4 regions of the Arthrobacter sp. 754 genome follow, and region 3 is predicted to be linked to each of the others. Evidence: riboswitches for the same ligand, from Rfam matches in the RefSeq annotation. Region 3 holds a riboswitch; each other region holds the start of a gene.
The links. A riboswitch is a leader RNA that binds a small molecule or an ion and turns the genes downstream of it on or off. The one in region 3 is predicted to bind cyclic di-AMP.
Positions count from the first base shown of each region.

Region 1 (5,009 bases), on a different contig from region 3:
AGGAACAGTTCGTCCTTCCCGTCCTCTAGGCCATCCGCTCGGGCACGTGCCGCTGCAGGTTCCCGCAATTCCCGCACTGTTCCCTGCCGGTGCCCACACAACCGGCTGCTGCCCGTGCCCGGAGGGGACGCCGCCGACTAATTTGGCAGTAAGGAAGGCAAGTCCCCGGGGGCCGGAACGTGGGAAGGACGCGGACAATGAGAACGGTCGCCAGCGAAGCCGGTGCCAGGTGACTGCGGAAACCTTCCTGGCCTGCATCAATGTCATGGAACCCTGGGTCGGCGACGACGAAATCCGCGCCGTGGCGGAGGTCCTGGCCTCCGGGGTGCTCACGCAGGGGCCGAAGGTGAAGGCGTTCGAGGCGGGGTTCAGCGCCCTGCAGGAGGTGCGCCACGCCGTCGCGACATCCAGCGGAACCTCCGCGCTGCACCTGGCACTGGTGGTGGCCGGCATTGGTCCCGGCGATGACGTGGTGGTTCCATCGCTGGGTTTCATCGCGACCGCCAACGCGGTGACATACGTCGGCGCCCGGCCCGTGTTCTGCGACGTGGATCCTGTCACCGGCACGGTGACTGCGGCGTCGGTCCGGGCGGCACTGACCCTGGACACGCGGGCCGTGATCGTGGTGGACCAGGCCGGCGTTCCGGTTGACCTGGACCCCGTCCGCGAACTGTGCGAGCGCCACGAAATCATTGTGACCGAAGACGCCGGCTGCGCTGTCGGCTCTGCCTACAAGGGCAGGCCTGTGGGCACCGGGGCGGACGTTGCCGTGTGGTCGTTCCACCCGGACAATGTGCTGACCACAGGCGAAGGCGGCATGCTGACAACCCACCGGGCAGACTGGGCGGCACGGGCACGGAGCCTCCGCGGGCATTCTCTGAACGTGCCGGTGGGGGACCGCCGCGGAGCGGGCATGGCCACGCCGGAGGTGTGCGTCGAGGTCGGCTTCGATTACCGGATGACCGATCTGCAGGCTGCCGTCGGCATTGTTCAACTGGGCAGGCTGGGCGAGATCGTGGCCCGCCGTCGGGAGATCGCCACCCGTTACGAGGCAGGCCTTTCCGCCGTGGCCGGGCTGCGGTTGGTTGCCGACCCACCGTACGGGGCGAGTAACTTCCAGTCCTTCTGGCTTGAAGTCCTCCCAGGCTTTGCCACTGACCGGGAAGGGCTCCTGGGCCGCCTCGCCGATGCCGGGATTTCGGCGCGCCGCGGCGCCATGGCTGCACACCGCCAGCCGGCTTACCGGTGGCGTGATACCGGAAACGCCGGGCTGCAGACCACCGAACGGCTGACCGACCGGACCCTGGTTCTTCCGATGTTCCACAGGCTGGACAACGTGGGCCTGAACCGCGTCATAAACAGCATCCGGGCGGCCGCCGGGGTCCACCGGTGAGCGAACTGATCCTGATCTCCGCCAGCGGGCTGGCCCGGGAAGTCCTGACCATGGTCCGCGCCAGCGGGCAGTATGACGTCCTCGGACTGCTCGACGACGACAGGGAAATGGCCGGCGTCACCGTCGACGGCGCGCCTGTGCTGGGGACCATTGACGATGCGCCAAAGTTCACCCATGCGCTGGTACTGGTCTGCCTGGCCTCCGGGAAATCCCGCGAAGCTGTGGTGGAACGGCTGGCTGCCCTGGGCCTCCGCGACGCCCGTTACGCCACCGCCATCGATCCCAGCGTGGAATGCCCTGAGGGCTGCCGGATCGGCCGTGGCAGCATACTGCTGAAGAACGTGACCCTGACAGCGTCCGTCACGCTCGGTGCCCATGTGGTGGCCATGCCGTCCGTGACCTTCACGCACGACGACGACGTGGCGGACTTCGCGACGTTCGCGGCCGGTGTGTCGTTGGGCGGGGGAGTCCGGATCGGCCGGGCGGCCTACCTGGGGCTGAACTGCAGCGTCCGTGAACGGACGTCAGTGGGGTCCTACGCCACGGTGGGCATGGGGGCGGCAGTTTTGAGCAACGTGCCCGACGGCGAAACCTGGGTCGGCGTCCCGGCCCACCCCATCGAAAAGGGATAATCGGCCCCTGGAACGCCGAGCGCAAGGGGACGCTCCGTCGCTGTGATTCCTGTTACCGGATTGTGATTATCAACGTCCGGTACTGTACGGTCGATCAGTGGGCCGCCCCAGCCGGCCCCAATCCCGAATGACGTCTAACTCTGCCGCGTTCGGGGTCCACTAGGTTTCAGGCAGAGGCGGGGGACCCGAGTGTCTCGGGCATGGAAGAAGAATGCCCTCGGGGTGAAGCCGCGCATTCAATGTGCGGCCGGATGACCTCATCCGAACCCGACAGCTAACTCCGCAGGCGTTGAGAGGTAATCACCCATGTCTGCACCCCATGATCAGCCGCGCCCTGACGCGCGCCCTTATTCCGACGAAGCCGCCGCGCCCACGGAGCGACGATCTTTGCTGAAGAAGTCCCTCAACCGGGTCAAGAGCCGGCGCAACATGACGTTGACAGCAGCGTCACTTGTCGCCCTCCTGGGAGTCGTTTCCCTCGGCCAAGGCTCCGGCCACGCACCCGAAAGCGCCGAGTTGAGCCGCGTCGCGGACACGTCCAATAACCAGGCGCCCGGGCAGTTGAAGCGAATTACGGACCCGGCGCCGCTGCCGGCCCCGGACCCGGTGGTAGCGGAGCCGACGGTTGCTCCCGCACCTGCCCCGGCTCCGGCAACGACAACGACGGTTGCGCCCGAACCGGCGCCTGTAGTGGCACCGCTGGCCACAACCGGGACGACCGGCACAGTGCCGGTCGGTGTCCCCGGCGCGTGGACGATGGCTTTTGCCGATGAATTCAACGGCACCGCCCTTGACACCGCCAAATGGTCAAACTGCTGGTTCTCCTCCACCTGCGGCACGATGAACAACGTTAAGACCGACCCTAATAACGTGGCCGTGTCCAATGGCACCCTCGCACTCACGCTCAGCTCATCAACTTCTGGCGCGTTGATTTCCACAAATCCCAAAGGCGGAGCCACAACGGGCTATCAGTTCACCACCGGCTACGTCGAGGCCCGAATCAAGTTCTCGGGAAACGGCACAGACATCTACAACTGGCCGGCATGGTGGTCTTCCGGACAGTCTTGGCCCACGGATAACGAGATTGACATAGCGGAGCCCAAGGGTCCCATGACGTCGAACTACATGAACGGGGCCGGACAGTGGCAGACGTTCAAGCCGGGAGGCTCCTGGGATAACCAATGGCACGTGTTCGGCATGCAGCGAAAGGCGTCGACCACGGACATCTACATGGACGGCGTACTAGTTAAGACATTTAGCAGTGACAATCCGGCGACTCATCCGCATTACCTCATCCTGAACACCGGTTCCGGCCGAGGCCCGGCCGCGTACGGGGCGGCTTCACAGATGACCGTCGACTATGTGCGGGCTTGGCAGTAACCTCCCCTGAGACAGGGGACGACGGCGGTACCCTCCGCCGTCGTCCCCTGTCTTTAACGATGTGTGAACCCGCAGTTTTCGGTGCAGTAACGGCTAAACGGTGGGACGCTCCCGTAAACTCCTATGATGAGGCTTCTGTACGTGACAGAAAGCGTGCCCAACAGGGACCCCATGCTCGGGGATGGCAGTTCCATGATTCCGTTCGAGGTGTTGCGGAATCTTCCCCTGGACGTGGCAGTGACGCTCCTCACCTTCACCGGGCCGGTTGAACTACCGTACGAAATTCGCGCGCGCTGTCACGAAGTACATGTCTTACCTACACGGCGTCGTTCAGCAGCTCTGGTCAGGTCCCTTGCCAGCAGCCATGACGTCGGCGCTCAGGAACGGGCTACACGGCTGGCGTTCCGACGGGCAGAGCAGCTATCGGAAGAGTGCGACGCGGTTTTGCTACACGGGCCTCATGTTCTTTTCCTTGCTTCCCACCTAAAGGGACCTTTAGTCCTCCAAACGGTGGATCCATGGTCGAAGAGGGTTGGCTTAGAGAGTGTGCTGGCCCGCGGATGGAGAGCCGCCTACCGCGCGCGAAGGAGCCGGAGGATCCTCAGCGCAGAGCGTCAGTTGCCCGCAAGGGCCCGGCTCCTGACGGTTGGAGCGCAGGATGCCGCTGAGTGGTCGCGCCTCCTGGCGCGGCCTGTCCGCAGCATCCCAAACGGAGCAGAACCTTTGGCTCATACATTTCAAAAGCAGAGCAGCCGCATAGTCTGCTTCGTTGGCAGCCTGAACTACGGACCAAACATTGCAAGCGCGGACGTCCTTATCAACAAGATTGCCCCCCTCGTTTGGAAGGAGGTTCCCACAGCGAAGTTCGTTGTTGCTGGCCGTCAACCTACAAAGGAGATCCTCTCACTGGCCGGGCCGAGGGTGGACATTCTCGCCAACGTGCCGTCCGTGAGCGCGGTCTTGCAGGCCGCACAGGTGGCAGCTTTTCCGGACGAACATGGAGTCGGAATCCGGAACTCCGTGCGCGAAGCCCTTGCTGCCGGGCTCCCGGTAGTGGCTACTCCAGTTGCCGCCCGGGAGCAGGAACCGCACCCGCTGCTGACGGTGGAAGGGGATATCTTGCTGTTCGCCCGGAACATCGTTCACCATCTGACCTCGGATTCGTCCCCCGTCGACACAAACGCTCAGGAGCGGACATGGGAGGAAGTTGCTGGAGAGTACCTGGATGAACTGCAACAAGCCATCGGTGCTCAACTCGAGTTTCAAGCAGAGGAGCCCTCCCCGTGAGATTCGGCAAGCCCCGGCCGCTAACGGAAGCTCGCACGCCCGCGGATTTGCTCGCCCCCAGCACCCTGGCCAACTTGGGCGCGCGTGGAGCCATGTGGCAGGGCTTTGCTCAGGTAGTGGGCAAGGGCATCGTGCTGCTCACCACCATTGTTTTGGCCCGGCTCCTGTCCCCGGAAGAGTACGGCCTGATTGCACTTGCCCTCGTGGTGATGGCGTACGCAGAGACTTTGGCCGACGCAGGAGTGGCGCAGGCCCTGGTGTATCTGCCGCGTTCAGCCGAGATTGCACGCTCGGCCTTGTTGATTTCGATACTCATG
Region 1 is NZ_JBEPSC010000006.1:219,967-224,975, reverse strand. Features, by position in the region: gene ABIA70_RS17750 (AAA family ATPase) at 1-29, shown strand, start outside; gene ABIA70_RS17745 (DegT/DnrJ/EryC1/StrS family aminotransferase) at 230-1,393, shown strand; gene ABIA70_RS17740 (NeuD/PglB/VioB family sugar acetyltransferase) at 1,390-2,025, shown strand; cyclic di-AMP (ydaO/yuaA leader) riboswitch at 2,157-2,328, shown strand; gene ABIA70_RS17735 (glycoside hydrolase family 16 protein) at 2,332-3,405, shown strand; gene ABIA70_RS17730 (glycosyltransferase) at 3,529-4,692, shown strand; gene ABIA70_RS17725 (lipopolysaccharide biosynthesis protein) at 4,689-5,009, shown strand, end outside.
Region 1: linked by a shared signal. The riboswitch ahead of ABIA70_RS17735 (glycoside hydrolase family 16 protein) and the one ahead of ABIA70_RS05905 (C40 family peptidase) in region 3 are both predicted to bind cyclic di-AMP.

Region 2 (5,009 bases), on a different contig from region 3:
CACCATCGAAACCCCTGTGAGCACCGCGGTAGGAACTGCCTTCACCAAGCCCACCCCGTTGGTGGTCCCCATCCTCCGCGCCGGCCTGGGCATGCTCGAGGGCATGACCAAGCTTGTTCCCACCGCCGAAGTCGGGTTCCTCGGCATGGCCCGGGACGAGGAGACGCTGGACATCATCACCTACGCCGAACGTCTCCCGGACGACCTCACGGACCGGCAGATCTTTGTGCTGGACCCCATGCTGGCCACCGGCGGCACCTTGCGCGAAGCCATCAAGTTCCTGTTCAAACGGGGCGCTTCAGACGTGACGTGCATTTGCCTCCTGGCCGCACCGGAGGGACTGGCCAAGCTGGAGGAAGAACTCGCCGACGCCAACGTGACAATCGTCCTGGCATCGATCGACGAAAAGCTCAACGAGAAGTCCTATATCGTCCCCGGACTCGGCGACGCCGGCGACCGCCTGTACGGCATCGCAGGCTAACTGCCGGTACAGCCCTGTTGCCCACGGCCTTCCGGATTCACTTTCCCGCGGCTAACCTGTGCGGATGGACTGGAAACTAGAACTCGTTTTTGTGCCAGTATCCGACGTTGACCGCGCCAAGGACTTCTACGTCAACAAGGTGGGATTCAACGCGGATTTCGACGAGCGGCCCACCGACTCCATCCGTTTTGTCCAGCTGACACCGCCCGGTTCGGCCTGCTCGATCAGCATCGGCGAGGGGCTCACGGATGCCCCGCCAGGCAGCGCGCCGAACCTGCAGCTGGTGGTCAGCGACATCCAGGCCGCGCACGACCAGCTGAAGAACAACGGCGTGGACGTCAGTGATATCGGCGTGCAGGACTGGGGGCACTTCGTCTATTTTGCTGATCCGGACGGCAACAAGTGGGCCGTGCAGTACATCCCCGGGCGGGACTCATAGGGGAGGCCCTGCCAGGCAGAACCGGAAGGGCAAAATGGGGAGCATGAATCTCCCCGCGCCTGCCGCCACACGCACGCTCATCTGCCGAGCCGTCCTGTTCGACATGGACGGCACCCTGGTGGACTCGACGGCCGTCGTGGAGGAGGTATGGGGCGAGCTGGCCGACCGGTACGGGATGGACATCGACGAAATCCTTCGGACCTCGCACGGCGTACAGGCCGTCGACACCGTGCGCCGGTTCGCTCCCGCGGGGGCGGATGTCGCAGCACTCACCACCGAGCTCGGTGCCATGGAGCGGGTGCGGACGGCCGGGGTCATCGCCATCCCTGGCGCGGCAAGGCTGCTCGCGAGCCTTCCGGCCGACCTCGTGGCGCTGGTGACTTCGGCGGACCGGGTCCTGGCGGGCATCCGGATGGAAGCCGCCGGCCTGGCGATGCCGGAAACGTCCGTGACGGCAGAGCTTGCGTCCCGGGGCAAGCCGCACCCCGAGGGCTACCTGACGGCGGCCCGCCTGCTTGGTGTGGAACCCTTTGACGCCGTGGTCTTTGAGGATGCGCCGGCCGGAATCGCTGCCGGTGTGGCCGCAGGCATCAGGACTGTGGCGGTGGGGCCCAGGACGGGCGCGCTGCCGCCAGGGGTGCTGCACATCCCGGACTACGCAGCGGTTTCTGCCTCGGTGACGTCAGATGCGCAGGGGCAAAGGATTATTTCTTTCCGGCTTTGAGGTCGGCAACCACCTTGGCGATCCGCCGGGACCGGGTCTCCTCCGTTTTGGCATCTGCAAGTGGCTCCACGTAGCGCCGCTGGCTGCTGTAACTGAGGGTGGCATAGAACGCCTGGGCATCAGGATCGGCGGCCATGGCTGCCGCGAGGTCATCCGGAACCTCGACAATGCGCGGCTGGGTGTCCAGTTCGACGTCCACCTCGACGGTGTCGCCGGCGGAGACCCCGGTGAATTCGCGGTTGTGCTCGCTGACCCCGATCAGGTTCTGGCCGCCCATCACGGCTATGCTGCTGCGGTAGCTCTTACCGTTGATGGTCACGACGACGGGTGGCCGCTTGCCTGCGCCCAGCCCGGCGACCACCTCCGCCGGGACCTCGATACCGGTCTTGTTGCCGCTGCCAAGTATGGTGGTGGTGAATTTCATGGCCCCAGTATGCCCCGGACGGCTCAAAGCCAACAGGGACGGAGGCTTGTGCTCAGTACCAGTTGTGCGAGAGGTGGAAATTCAGCGCACCACACGGCGACTGGTAGCGCTCCTTGACGTAGTTCAGGCCCCAGTTGATCTGAGTGCGGTAGTTCGTCAGGTAGTCAGCTCCGGCGCTCGCCATCTTCTCAGCAGGCAATGACTGGACGATGCCGTACGCGCCGCTGCTGGCATTGGTGGCTGTGGTGGTCCAATCGGATTCCTTCGTCCAGAGCGTCGTCAGGCATTGCATCTGGTCAGCGGCCCAACCGTATGACGCCAGCTGCCCGGCAGCATACGCCTGGGCGCCGGCCGGGTCATTGACTGCCACTGCCGGTGCCGGTGCCGGTGCGGGGGCGGGTTCGGGCGCCGGGGCTGGCGCAGGCTCGGGCGCCGGTGCGGGGGCCGGGGCTACGGGAGGCGCCGGCTCGGCAGCCTGCGGGGCAACGCTGATCCCTGCCGGCGCGGCTTCCGGAGCGGATTTCGCCCGGACTTCGGCCGTTCCGAAGCTGAGGTTGGAGCCCGCCTCGGCGGAGGCTTCGGCAGTTGGCTGGGTCTCGCCGGCCGACAGCAGTGAGCTGGACTCGGACGCCTGGCCTGCAGCACCCACACCGATGAGGAGCGCACACGCTGCGGTGAATACGGCTGCACGCCGGCCGATGGACGGAAGCTTGGCCAGCCGTGCGGTGGGGTTGGGCGTGGACCCGGAGGTCGCTGTTGCCGGGGCCGCTGACTCCGCTTCGGAAGATTTCCGGCGGCCGTGCGGTTTGGGTGTCCCGTTCTCCGGGCGCGTTTGTACCTTGAATTCAGACATGATGGATCGCCTCTCACACCTGCGGAGTTAGCTGTCGGGTTCGGATGAGGGCATCCGGCCACACGGAAAGTTCACGTGCTGGCTTAACCCCAAGGGCACTCTTGGGCCCGGGACCGTGGGTCCCCCGCCTCTGCCTCTGAACGCGGAATCCGGGGAGCGGCAGAGCTTGGCGTCATCCGGATATGCAGCCCAAAGGAACTGCACCCAATCGACGGTACAGGAGTCACACCCTTAAGTCACATTTTGGTAACAGAGATCACGACGCCGGTGTGTCCGCTTGTGTATTCGGGGCACTGGAGGGGAAGCGAAGTCTAAAGGCCGTGTGGCCGGGGCCGGATGTCACCGTGACAGTGCCGCCGTGCGCCTCGACGATGGACTGCACTATGGACAGGCCCAGGCCACTGGTGCCCTCGGATGCGGCGGCTCCGGAAGGGTGCGCCGTGCCCGCCCGCGAAGCGTCTGCGCGGGCGAACCGCGAAAAAGCCTTGTCCACGAATTCGGCGGGCATGCCGCCGCCGTCGTCCGTTACTGTCACCTCGGCGCTGCCGTCAGCCGCCCTGCTGACCCCGGTCACCACGGTGGTTCCCGGCGGAGTGTGCTTGCGGGCGTTGGAGAGCAGGTTCACCAGGACCTGGCGCAGTTGCGATGCGTCACCGGTGACAGCGATCGGCTCGTCCGGCAGTTCGAGGCGCCAGGTGTGGCCTGGGGCGATAACTTTTTCGTCACTGACCGTCTCGATCACCAGCTGGGTGAGGTCCACCTCGCTGAGTTTGAGCGGCTGGCCCTCGTCGAGCCGGGCAAGCAGGAGCAGGTCCTCCACCAGGGTGGTCATGCGCTCCGACTGGCTCTGCACCCGCGCCAAGGACTTCCGGCCGTCAGGCGTGAAGTTCTCGGTCATCCGCATCAGTTCCGTATAGCCTCGGATGGCTGTCAGCGGAGTCCGGAGTTCGTGCGAGGCGTCGGCCACGAACTGGCGTACTTTGGTTTCGCTCTTCTGCCTCGCCTCCAGTGCATTGGCCACGTTGTCCAGCATCAGATTGAGGGCGTGGCCCACGCTGCCCACTTCGGTTCCGGGGTTGGAGTTCGACGGCGGAACGCGCACCGCTAGTGCCACCTCGCCCGCATCCAGGGGTAGCCGCGAGACCCGGGTGGCAACCTCTGAAAGCTGCTCCAGCGGCTTCATGGTGCGCCGGATGAGCACTGTCCCGGCAAGCCCGATCAGTGCCAAGCCGCCGAGGGAAACGAAGGTGAACGTCCACACCAGGGAGGCGAGGGTGCTCTCCTTGCCGGCGAGTGGAAGCCCCGTTACCAGGACGTCGCCGAAGCCGGTTTCCACGGCCACGATCCGGTAGTCCCCGTTGGAGAGTGAGCGGTCCACCGGGTTGCCGTTCCGCGCCAAGGCGAGCAGGGTCTGCTTGTCCTCAGAGCTGAGCGCAGAGCGCGTGGTGTCCGAGTCCAGGTAGCCGCCGCTGTTGATCTGTCCGTTCACGATGCGGGCGTTGAGGGTTCCCACACTCTGGCCGCGGGCGTCCAGCGGGTCCCTGCCGTTGAATCCTCCGCCCGAGGGAGGCCGGCCGGGATCGTTCGAACGGTTCGCGGCCTGGCTCAGCTGGTCATCGAGCTGCCGCGTCAGGAAGGAATCCATGGATGCGTAGCTGAACAGGCCGACGGCCCCGCAGATGGCCACCAGCAGCGCCATGGCGAGCAGGACAAGGCGGGTACGCAGATGCCAGGTGGCGGGCTTCAGCCAGCTCCGGCGGTGTGGCTGGGTGGCCAGTGATGAGGACATGAAAGGGCTACTCCGCCGGTTTGATGACGTAACCGGCGCCCCGCACGGTGTGGATCATGGGCGGGTGCACGGAATCGACTTTCTTGCGCAGGTAGGAAATGTAGAGTTCGACGATGTTGGCCTGGCCGCCGAAATCGTAATTCCAGACGCGGTCAAGGATCTGGGCCTTGCTGATCACACGTTTGGGGTTCTCCATCAGGTAACGGAGCAGCTCGAACTGGGTGGCAGTGAGCTGGACGTCATCGCCGGCGCGGGTGACCTCGCGGGTGTCGATGTTGAGGACCAGATCGCCCACCACG
Region 2 is NZ_JBEPSC010000004.1:76,312-81,320, reverse strand. Features, by position in the region: gene upp (uracil phosphoribosyltransferase) at 1-481, shown strand, start outside; gene ABIA70_RS12450 (glyoxalase superfamily protein) at 546-920, shown strand; gene ABIA70_RS12445 (HAD-IA family hydrolase) at 964-1,644, shown strand; gene ABIA70_RS12440 (YdeI/OmpD-associated family protein) at 1,625-2,068, opposite strand; gene ABIA70_RS12435 (aggregation-promoting factor C-terminal-like domain-containing protein) at 2,121-2,921, opposite strand; cyclic di-AMP (ydaO/yuaA leader) riboswitch at 2,927-3,086, opposite strand; gene ABIA70_RS12430 (HAMP domain-containing sensor histidine kinase) at 3,178-4,710, opposite strand; gene ABIA70_RS12425 (response regulator transcription factor) at 4,718-5,009, opposite strand, start outside.
Region 2: linked by a shared signal. The riboswitch ahead of ABIA70_RS12435 (aggregation-promoting factor C-terminal-like domain-containing protein) and the one ahead of ABIA70_RS05905 (C40 family peptidase) in region 3 are both predicted to bind cyclic di-AMP.

Region 3 (5,009 bases):
CGCGGTTCCCCGCGAACCATCCAGGGCTTCCTCACCGGCCACTCCAAGTGCGGCGGCATCGTCCCAGGTGTCCACGTCAGCTGTGGAGCCCGCCGGGACAGCAACAAGCTGCACGTCCAGACTAGCAAGGAGTGCGGTGACTGAGACGTTGGTCAGGCCTCCGGCCGCTTTACGCTCTGCCACGGCACGTTGTAGCGCAGTCGTGCTATAAAACGCGACCAGAGGCTGGCGCCGGCCGTCCTCGGAGACAGCAACCACCCCGTCCGGCCGTGGGGCCTGTCCCGTGGCGGCCAGCGCATCCTTGAGCGCGGCCACCGCCAGCCCCACCTTGGGCATGTCGCATGCCAGGACCAGAGTGAAGGGGGGACGTTTGCCGCCCACGGCGGCCAGCCCCGCGAGCCCGGCACCGATGGCGGCCGCAGGACCGCCGAAGGGCGGCTCCTCACGGCAGCTGAGCAAGCCGGCAGGGACTGTCCCGGTGTCCGGACCAACCACGACGGCGGCCCGGGCGCCCCCGGCAGCGGCGGCCGAACGGCGGAGGAGGGAGTCGCCGTCGTACGTCAGACTCTGCTTGGGCACGCCTCCCAGCCGCGAAGAACGGCCTCCGGCAAGGATGACGGCATCAAAGTCCACGGGGTCAGGATCCACAGCTCCAGCCTAACCGTGCTGCTGACTCCACGGCAGCCCATCGGAAGCCGCGCTCAGGCAGCCCGTTCGGGCAGCAGGAAGGGGTCCCAGGCGGGCGTGGGCTTTTCGAGTTCCTTGATCTGCCAGATGGTGCCGTGCGGCGGCTCGGGGACGAACCTCAGCTTCCACCCCATTTCCGAGGGGGTGTGGTCTCCTTTGGTGTTGTTGCACCGGAGGCACGCAGCCACGAGGTTTTCCCAGGAGTCCGCACCGCCACGTGACTTGGGCTGGACATGGTCGATGGTGTGGGCTGCCTTGCCGCAATAGGCGCACCGGTGGCCGTCCCGCCGCAGTACCCCGCGGCGGCTCACGGCAGTGCTGTGGTTGTATCTCGGGCGGATGTAGCGGTTGAGGAGAATCACGGACGGGCGGCCCAGAATCTCCTGCGGCCCCACCACGGGGTCTTCGCCTTCCGCAACAACACTCGCCTTGCCCGTGAGCACAAGAACCAGCGCCCGGCGGAAGGTGATCACCGCCAGCGGTTCATATCCAGCATTCAGAACGAGAGTGCGCATGCACTTACCTCTTTGTGGCCGCACCCGTCAGGGGCACGAGGGCCGGCTGCCCCCGGCATATCCGGGCTATGGATCGACACCACAAGAGTAAACAAAGAAACCCTGGATCAACTAATCGTCGCCCGCAGGCACACTGCCGTGTCGGGTCCCGGCCCCTCAGCCACATCCCTGGACCGCTGTCCGGGGGCCCGAAAACAGCAAAGGACCCCCGCCAGGTGGCAGGGGTCCTGTGAAGCTGAATCAGCTGCTAGGAAACACGGATGAAAACCGGTCCTGAGCCAACGTTGGCGCTGAAGACAACGGTCTGGTTGCCGTTGTAGCCGCCATGCACTGCCTGGCCGTTGCCGGCGTAGACAGCAATGTGGGCAACGCCCGCGCCGCCGTCGGCGTAGTAGATGAGGTCGCCCGGCTGTGCTTCGGCGGCACTCACGGTGCGGCCCAGGCCCAGGTAGCCGGCGGGCCAGTCGTGGAAGTTGATTCCCACGGCTGCCAGCGAGTTGGTCACCAGCATGGTGCAGTCCTGCATGACACCCAGCTGGGCGTAGGCAGCGGAGAGGATCGCCGCACCCTTGCCGCTGGCGGCAACCGGCGCCGGGGCGGCCGGGGCTGCAGCGGTGGTCACCTTCACAGCAGCGGCGCGAGCCGGGGCCGGAGCGGCAGCCGGGGCCGCAACCGGAGCTGCCTGCACCTCGGCTTCCGGCTCAGGTGCCTCAACCACGGGAGCCGGCGTTGTGGTGACTGCAGGCTTTTCGTAGGAAATGGCGATGGTCGACTCAGCCGAAATGACAGCGGGGGCGGAAACTTCAACCTCAAGGTTGGAAGCCGAGACCCCTTCATGCTGGACGTTGGTGTCAGCAGCGTTGGCTGCGATACCGCTGGTCAGGACCAGGCCGGAAGCAGCAGCGATAACCGCTGCCTGACGGCCCATGCCGCCGGCGTTGTCGCCGACAGCCTTGGCAATGACAGCCAGCGAGTTGGTCTTGGTGGTGACCTCGGCGCGGTGCCGTGCAGCAGTTGCACGAGTAGTCATTAATTTTCTCTCTTTCGATTTCCTCAGGACCGCGTGGGCAGGCCAGGGGCTTTGGACGCGCCGGCATCTTGGGGGTACGCCGGCACGTCCCGAACGGGGACTTAGCGAACAGGCTCAGCGGGCACAGTTCCTGCAGCGTGAAGCTGCAGGAACTGCTGCCCGGCAGGAACCGGGGGCGGTGGTTGGTTATCCGCCCATGGTGAAGAAGGAGGAGGTGCCCGTGGAGGCCGCTGAGTGAAGCAGCGTGCCCTGTGAGGGGTTCAGCGCGCTGATCATCATGCCGTTGCCGACGTAGATGCCAACGTGAGCGCCGCCGTTCTGCATCACCAGGTCACCGGGGACCGGTGTGGAGGTGGGCTTCATAGCCGTCCAGGCGTTCACCCGGGGAATGCTGATGCCGGCCTGGGCGTAGACCCACTGAGTGAAGCCGGAGCAGTCCCAGCCACTGGGAGTGGTGCCGCCCCAGACGTAGGGGTGGCCGATGCCGGTGTAGGCAATGGCAGCCAGACCGGATGCGGCCGCAGAGGAAACGGCGCCAGCGAGCTTGCCCGCAGCCTTCTCCGTTGCCTCAGCACCCGGCGCAGCGGCAGCCGTTTCGGTGGCGGTTGACAGCGCACGGACTCTTTCAATCTTCGGTGCCGCGGTGGTCTTGACCACCGGGCGCTCGAAGGAAACAGTGGCTGTGGGAGCGGCGGTGACGGCCAGTGCAGCCTGCGCTGATCCGGACTCGGTGGATGCGGACACGCCGGCGGATGAATCCGCAGCGTTGGCCGGAAGTCCCATGGTCAGGATCAGACCTGACGCGGCTGCGATGACAGCAGCCTGGCGACCTACGGTCCCGGCATTGGCACTGACAGCCTTGGACACTGAGCCCAAGGGGTTGGTGCGAACCGTTTGCGCGCGGTGACGCGCAGAATTATGGCGTGAAGACACGAAGGTAGCCTCTCCCAATGCCTGCGAGGTGAGCTGTCGGATTCGGATGGGAGTGCACCCGGCCGCGCTGCTTCCTGGGAAGCTTTGCGACTTAACCCCAAGGCCTTCAGAATCAAAGGCCAAAATTGGTTCCCCCGCCCCTGCCAGACGAATTCATGCGAACGGACCTTGAGCGGTGGCAGAGCTAGGCAATCCACTCAAGAACGTCAGCTTCGGAAAAGCTGGCGCGCTTTAGACGGTACAGGAGTTCTCAATCAATGTCACATTCAGGTCACGGCATGTCGCCTGAATCTGATAGTTGGCCATCATTTGAGTCAGAGCCAGCCGGTGGGGTCGACGACTTCGCCGTTGACCTGGACCTCGAAGTGGAGGTGGCAGCCGGTGGAGGCGCCGGTGGTGCCACTGAGGGCCACGACGTCGCCGCGGCTGACCGTCTGGCCCATGGTGACACTGGCGGACGAGAGGTGGTTGTACGTGGTTTCAAGGCCGTTGCCGTGATCCACTACGACGCGGTTGCCGCCGCCGTACTGGTGCCAGCCCACGAAAGTCACAGTGCCGCTGGCGGCGGCCAGGACAGCAGTTCCGCACTGGGCAACGAAGTCCTGGCCCCGGTGGAAGTCGCCGGAACCGCCGGTGATGGGGCTGACGCGGAAGCCGAACGGTGAGGCCGTGCTCAGCTGGGCCAGGGGCGCACCCAGGCTTCCCGCTGAGGCTGCGCGGGTGATGGATCCGGCGGACTGGGCGCTCAGCAGCTGCTTCAGCTTGCCGTCGGGATCGCCCTTCGTGACCACCGAGGAGCGGCTGAAATCAATCTGGGCACCGGCCGCGGCAGAGATTTCGGGCTGCGGAGCTGCGGAAACAGCTGACGCCTGCTGCCCCGGCTCCTGCTGGGCCATGACCGGGCTGGTGGCCGGGACGGTCACGGTGAGAACCAGTCCTGTCGCGGCAAGGGCGATGCCGGCCTTTTGGCCGATGCCGCTGGCCGCGGCGAATTCCGTAATTTGCCGGAACGGTCCACGGCGGCGGCGCGCTTCGCGCTGCGAGTCGCGCGGCCTGGCGGCGGTAAAAACTTCGGCCGTACGCGGCGCCGAAGCGGGGCCCGCAGCGCGACGGCGGCCCCTGGAGTATTCCGTGGTCAAAAATGTTCCTCTCTGGATAGCCTGCGAAGTTAGCTGTCGGATTCGGGTCAGAGAGATCAAAGACCCGGTCCGCCGTGACAAGCACTTTGGCGCAGAAATATCCCGTGAGGATGCTTCATTGGAAGAGGCTTGCTGCTGACGGACTTCACCCCAAGGCAGTCTTGCAACTGCCGGTTGTGGTTCCCCCGCCTCTGCCAGTTAGTGACTCGTGCACCTGATCCGCTGGCAGAGCTCGGCTCCGGATCAGGTAACGCTTTTGTATCGACGTTCCGTAAGAACTATAAATGATTAAGTTGGACAGTAACAATTCCGTTATCTTTGCAGAACGGCGCTCACTGCGCTATGAGGGCACGCAGAGGCCTGCACGGCTTGCCCGTTTGCCGGCGCCGGGAAGCCGGAGCCCCAAAGCCGGAGCGGTCAGCCGACCGAAACGAAGACGTGCGCGGCGACTTCAGGGGGCAGCTCAAGCGCCCCCTCGATACCGGGCACGCGCACGGAAATGTAGTCCCCTACGCGCTCCAGCGTGACCGAGGCCCCGGGCCGGATCCCGCCTTCATCCAACTGGATCAGCAGTTCCGGTTCCACCTGGATGGGCTCCGCAAGGCGGCTCACCAACACGTTTGAATCCGGGCCGTAGCCCTGCATTGCTTCAAGGAGATTAATCACACCGTCGTCAAGAAGTGAGGCCGGCGCTCCGCCCAGGGC
Region 3 is NZ_JBEPSC010000002.1:75,251-80,259, reverse strand. Features, by position in the region: gene mobA (molybdenum cofactor guanylyltransferase) at 1-648, opposite strand, end outside; gene ABIA70_RS05915 (HNH endonuclease) at 702-1,202, opposite strand; gene ABIA70_RS05910 (NlpC/P60 family protein) at 1,450-2,232, opposite strand; gene ABIA70_RS05905 (C40 family peptidase) at 2,419-3,099, opposite strand; cyclic di-AMP (ydaO/yuaA leader) riboswitch at 3,170-3,335, opposite strand; gene ABIA70_RS05900 (M23 family metallopeptidase) at 3,480-4,304, opposite strand; cyclic di-AMP (ydaO/yuaA leader) riboswitch at 4,308-4,527, opposite strand; gene ABIA70_RS05895 (iron-dependent transcriptional repressor DtxR) at 4,722-5,009, opposite strand, start outside.

Region 4 (5,009 bases), on a different contig from region 3:
CGCCTTGCTGACCATGCGATCAGCCGCCATCATCCGGCAGCGGCCAAGGCCGCGCAGCCATATGTGGCGTTTTTCGATGCGGTGATAGCGGCCCAGGCCTCGCTGGTGGCCCGGTGGATGCTGGTGGGGTTCGTCCACGGCGTGATGAACACGGACAACATGACCATCTCCGGCGAAACAATCGACTACGGTCCGTGCGCGTTCATGGACGCCTTCAACCCAGGCGCGGTCTACAGCTCCATCGACCAGGGCGGACGCTACGCCTACGGCAACCAGCCGCTGATCGCCGAATGGAACCTTACCCGGCTCGCCGAGGCACTGCTGCCCCTGCTCCACGAGGACCAGGAGCAGGCTGTTGCGCTCGCCGTGGAGTCCCTCGGCGCTTTCGGCACGCAGTACAGCGCCGCGTGGCTGGCCGGGATGAAGGCCAAGCTCGGGCTGGGCGCGGACGCAAACGACGATGTCGCGGCGACGTTGGCGGAGGAGCTGCTGGCTTTGTTGAAGGACGGGGAAGTGGACTACACATCGTTCTTCCGGGCCCTCAGCTTGGCTGCCGGTGGAGCCACAGAAACCGCCCGGGAACTTTTCGCGGATCCGGCGGCATTCGACGCCTGGGCCGAACGCTGGCTGGCTCTGGCGCCCGACGCGGAGGCGATGGGCCGGGCCAACCCCGTGTACATCCCCAGGAACCATCTTGTTGAGGAGGCCCTGGCCGCCGCTACGGCCGGCGACCTGGCACCGTTCAACCGTTTAGCGGAAGTGCTGGCCGATCCCTACACGGAGCGGCCGGGCCTGGAACGCTATGCGGGCCCCGCCCCGGATGACTTCGGGAGCTACCGGACGTTCTGCGGGACCTGAGCACAGGAAACAGCGGACGACGACGGCGGCGGGTTGCTTGAGGCGGCCCGCCGCCGTCGGATCCGGCCGGGATCACGCTACGCGGACGAAGGACGCTCCCGTGAGCCAGCTGATGGAGTGGACTTCAGTCTTGTAGCCGTCCACGCCGCCGCTGACAACCTGGCCGTTGCCGGCGTAGACGCCTACGTGGCCGGCGGTGATAACGAGGTCACCGGCGGCGGGTGCACCCACCACGCTGCCGTACTGGAAGAACTGGCCGGGCGCCAGGTCTCCCACACTCTTGCCGACAGAGCGCAAGGCCTTCTCCACCATTGCCGTGCAGTCCTGCTGGATTCCAAGCTGCGAGTAGGCGGACGCCAGGATCGCCGAGCCTGCGGCGCCGGAAGGAGCCGGGGCTGCCGGTGCGGAGGTGGAGGCCAGCCGGACCCCGGTGTTGGTCGGCGCGGCAGCGGCCACAGCCGCCTTGGGAGCCGGAGCCGGAGCTGCGTAGCCGGCGCCCGGGATGTTGATCTGGTTGCCAGGGTAGATGATCGAGTTTACCGACAGCCCGTTGGCGGTCAGGACATCACCGAGGGCGACGCCGTACGCGGACGAAATCGCACCGAGGGTGTCACCCGAAACGACGGTGTGGACGTTGCCCACGGCTGCGGCGGGGGCAGCTGCCGGGGCAGCCACAGGTGCGCTGGCCTGGCCCTGGACGGTGGTGGTCCCGGAGTTGTCCGGTCCCTGGACGCCGGCCTGTGCTGCAGTGCCGGCGCTGAAAAGCATGCCCGATGCGGCTACAGCGACCAGAGCCGGCCTGCCGATGGTGCGGGCGTGTGCCTTGGCTGTCGAAGACAGGCCTGTCAGCACAATGGAGCTGGCTGGAACGGCACGATGGCGTGCGGAAGCAGTGTTCTTTGACATGGTTGATCGCCTCTCCCATGCCTGCGGGGTGAGCTGTCGGGTTCGGGTCGGAGACACCCGGCCGGCAACGCCTCCGCACGGGACGGAGTGTTGACGACTTAACCCCAAGACTTCCTGCGAAGCCGTGGAAACGTGGTTCCCCCGTCCCTGCCAGTTGAAAGCGACTGGGTCCCGGTTCAGCGGCAGGGCTCGGCATACTGACGGGAATGTCCCGACTTGAGTCGGGGCACCGGACGACCATAACTTCTGTTCGCCGGGAATGTCACATTCCGGTAACGGCATGTAAGCGGTAGCGGTGCCTCGCTTTCGCCCCCGCATTAACACCGGACGGTAACGATGTAGCAGGTCAGGGGCTCAATAGCGTATATGCCCGGTAGGCTCACCAACTATGTCCCGTTTTTTTCAAAATGTGAGGCGGCCTGTCTTTGCAGGTGCTCTGGCGGTGGCCTTTGCCGCCTCGTTATCGATGCTGCCGGCACACGCCGGCGACGACGCGGCCCCCGGCGGCTATCCCTCGTGGCAGGACGTTCAGAACGCCCGGCAAAGTGAGGCCGGCAAAGCCGCGGAGGTTACCAAAATCAATGACCTCCTCAGCGGCCTCCAGGCGCGGGCTGAAGAGTTGGGAAGCGCTGCGGTTACCTCTGCCGCCGAGTACGCCGTCGCAGAAGCGGCCCTTCAGGACGCAACGTCCCGGCTGGACATCCTTGCCGGCCAAACCGCACGCGCAACCGCGGATCTGGACCAGCACAGGAGGGAAATCGGAGCGTTGGCTGCCCAGTCGTACAAGACCGGCGGCACCAACATGGGCTTCTTCGTAGCCCTGGATGCCGTGCAGACCAACAGCATCCAGGGCCTGAACGTCGTCAGGATCGTCAGTGACAAAACGGCCGCCCTGGTGGCCAAAGCCGCAGCCGCCGAGCGGGTGGCCCATGCGCTGGCGGACCAGGAGAAGGCAGCCCGGGCGGAGCGTGAGCGGCTCTCCGGGGAAGCGAAAAGCAAGCTCGGAGCGGCCCAGGCGGCTCAGCAGGCCATGTCCCGGCAGCTCACTGAGCAGCAGGAGCACAGCGGGGAGCTCACTGCGCAGCTTGCATCCCTCAAAGGCACCACCGCCGCGGTGGAAGGGGAATTCCGGCAGGGTCAGGCGGCCCAGGCCGCCTACGAAACGGCCCAGGCCGCGAAGCGCGCCGCGGCGGCAGAGCAGGCACGCCGTCAGGAAGAGGCGGCTGCGAAGGCAGCGGCCCTCGCAGCCGCGCAGAAACCGGTGAACCCTCAGCCCGTGGCACCTGCCGCACCGCCGCCCGTGGCACCCGCCGCACCGCCGCCCGTGGCACCTGCCGCACCGCCGCCGGCGGCACCGGCACCCGCGCCGGGCCCGACGCCGGCCCCGCCTCCGGTCGTCGTCGCACCGTCCGTGCCGGGCGGTGCAGTCAATGACCCGGCGGGGGCGAAGAGCTATGCATCCGGGCGGCTGTCAGCCTTCGGGTGGGGCCAGGACCAGTTCACGTGCCTGGCGCAGCTGTGGACCAAGGAATCGAACTGGCTGACCACGGCCACCAATCCGTACTCGGGCGCTTACGGCATAGCCCAGGCGCTGCCCCCGGGAAAGTACAGCTCTGCCGGGAGCGACTGGCTCACCAGCTACAGGACGCAGGTGGAATGGGGCTTGGCCTATATCGCGGACAGGTACCGGTCGCCGTGCGGTGCCTGGAGCCACTCGGTTGCCAATAACTGGTACTGACCTGTCCGGACTCACAGTGCCGGCAGTCGGGGTATGTCCGGGCTAGGCTTTCCCCATGGCTGACTTTGAACGTTTCCGGCTCCTTCTGGAGGAGGAGCGCGCACGGAAGCTTGCGCTGCTGCCGGCGCTTCGTGCGGACATTTCCTCGGCCGCTGCCGCCCGCCAGGATTCCAATGTGGACGACGAACACGATCCCGAGGGTGCCACCATTGCTTTCGAACTGTCCCAGGCATCCGCCCTGCTGAACCAAAGCACCTCCGGACTCGCCGCTGTTGAAGCCGCGCTTCAACGGATCACGGACGGGAAGTATGGGTTGTGCGCGGTCTGCGGCCAGCCCATCGCCGAGGGTCGCCTTGAGGCCCGGCCCTGGACGCCGTTCTGCATCAACCACGCCGCGGCCGGGCGCCAGGGACGGTAAGCCGTGAACGGGAAGGTGCATGATGCCGCCGCCTTTATCGATGCCACGCTGCAGAACGAGGGTTCGTGGTACCGGGCCGACGACGTCGAAACGAGAGTCGGCGGGGCGCTGTCGTCCTACGGGGCTTCGGTGGGAGCCATCCGCGGGACGGTCCGGGATGCGGGCCGGAAGTTCAAGGACCTTGACCACGACGAAGTGACGGCCCTTGCCTCGCTTCTTTGGGGTCAGCCAGGCCCTGGCCGGCGGCCGGTGTTTGAGCGTCGGCTGGCGGCGGTGGTTCTCCTGCAGTCGCAGGCCGGCCTGCTGCGGCATACTGATCTGACGCGGGTCGAGGGTTTCATCCGCACTGCCCGCGCAGCCGAACTGGTGGCCCCGCTCATTGCAGACGTCGTGATGCCGCTGTTGGCCGCATTGGAGGGAAAGGACCGGCAGCGGGCCGAAACGGTCATTGGCCGGTGGCATCAGGACCCGGACGAGTGGGTCCGCCACGCCGCTTCACTGACGTCCGGGAACAGTGATGGGAATACTGCCGGGACCGCTGGGGGGAACCCGAACCGATCAGCCAGAACCGCTTGAAAGAAGGAGACACATATGAGTGAGCCCTACAACCTGGAACGCTTTGTTGAAGCCCAGGATGAGTCCGGGACCTACGGCCAGGCGCTGTCGGAACTGCAGCTGGGCCGGAAGACGGGCCACTGGATGTGGTTCATCTTTCCCCAGTTCGCCGGGCTTGGCACCAGCCCGACGTCCGTCAGGTACGCCATCACCTCGCTTCCGGAAGCGCAGGCCTATTTGAAGCACGAAGTCCTGGGGCCGCGGCTCCTGGAGTGCGCGGCAGCCATGGCCACCCACGCCGGCCGGCCGGCCACGGAGATCCTAGGCGGGATCGATGCCAGGAAGCTGCACTCCTCCATGACTTTGTTCCTGCGCGCGGCTCCCGGTGAGACTGTCTTCAAGACAGTGCTGGCGCAGTTTTTCGACGGCGAGCCTGATCCCGCCACCGATGCGCTGCTCGCCGGTGACCGTGGCTGAGACGGGCCGGTAAACAACGGCAGCGGTGCACCCCTCTGCTGGAGCACGCCGCCGCCG
Region 4 is NZ_JBEPSC010000001.1:71,846-76,854, reverse strand. Features, by position in the region: gene ABIA70_RS00380 (protein adenylyltransferase SelO) at 1-858, shown strand, start outside; gene ABIA70_RS00375 (C40 family peptidase) at 931-1,764, opposite strand; cyclic di-AMP (ydaO/yuaA leader) riboswitch at 1,768-1,956, opposite strand; gene ABIA70_RS00370 (aggregation-promoting factor C-terminal-like domain-containing protein) at 2,207-3,502, shown strand; gene ABIA70_RS00365 (TraR/DksA family transcriptional regulator) at 3,558-3,920, shown strand; gene ABIA70_RS00360 (DNA alkylation repair protein) at 3,924-4,496, shown strand; gene ABIA70_RS00355 (DUF1810 domain-containing protein) at 4,512-4,952, shown strand.
Region 4: linked by a shared signal. The riboswitch ahead of ABIA70_RS00375 (C40 family peptidase) and the one ahead of ABIA70_RS05905 (C40 family peptidase) in region 3 are both predicted to bind cyclic di-AMP.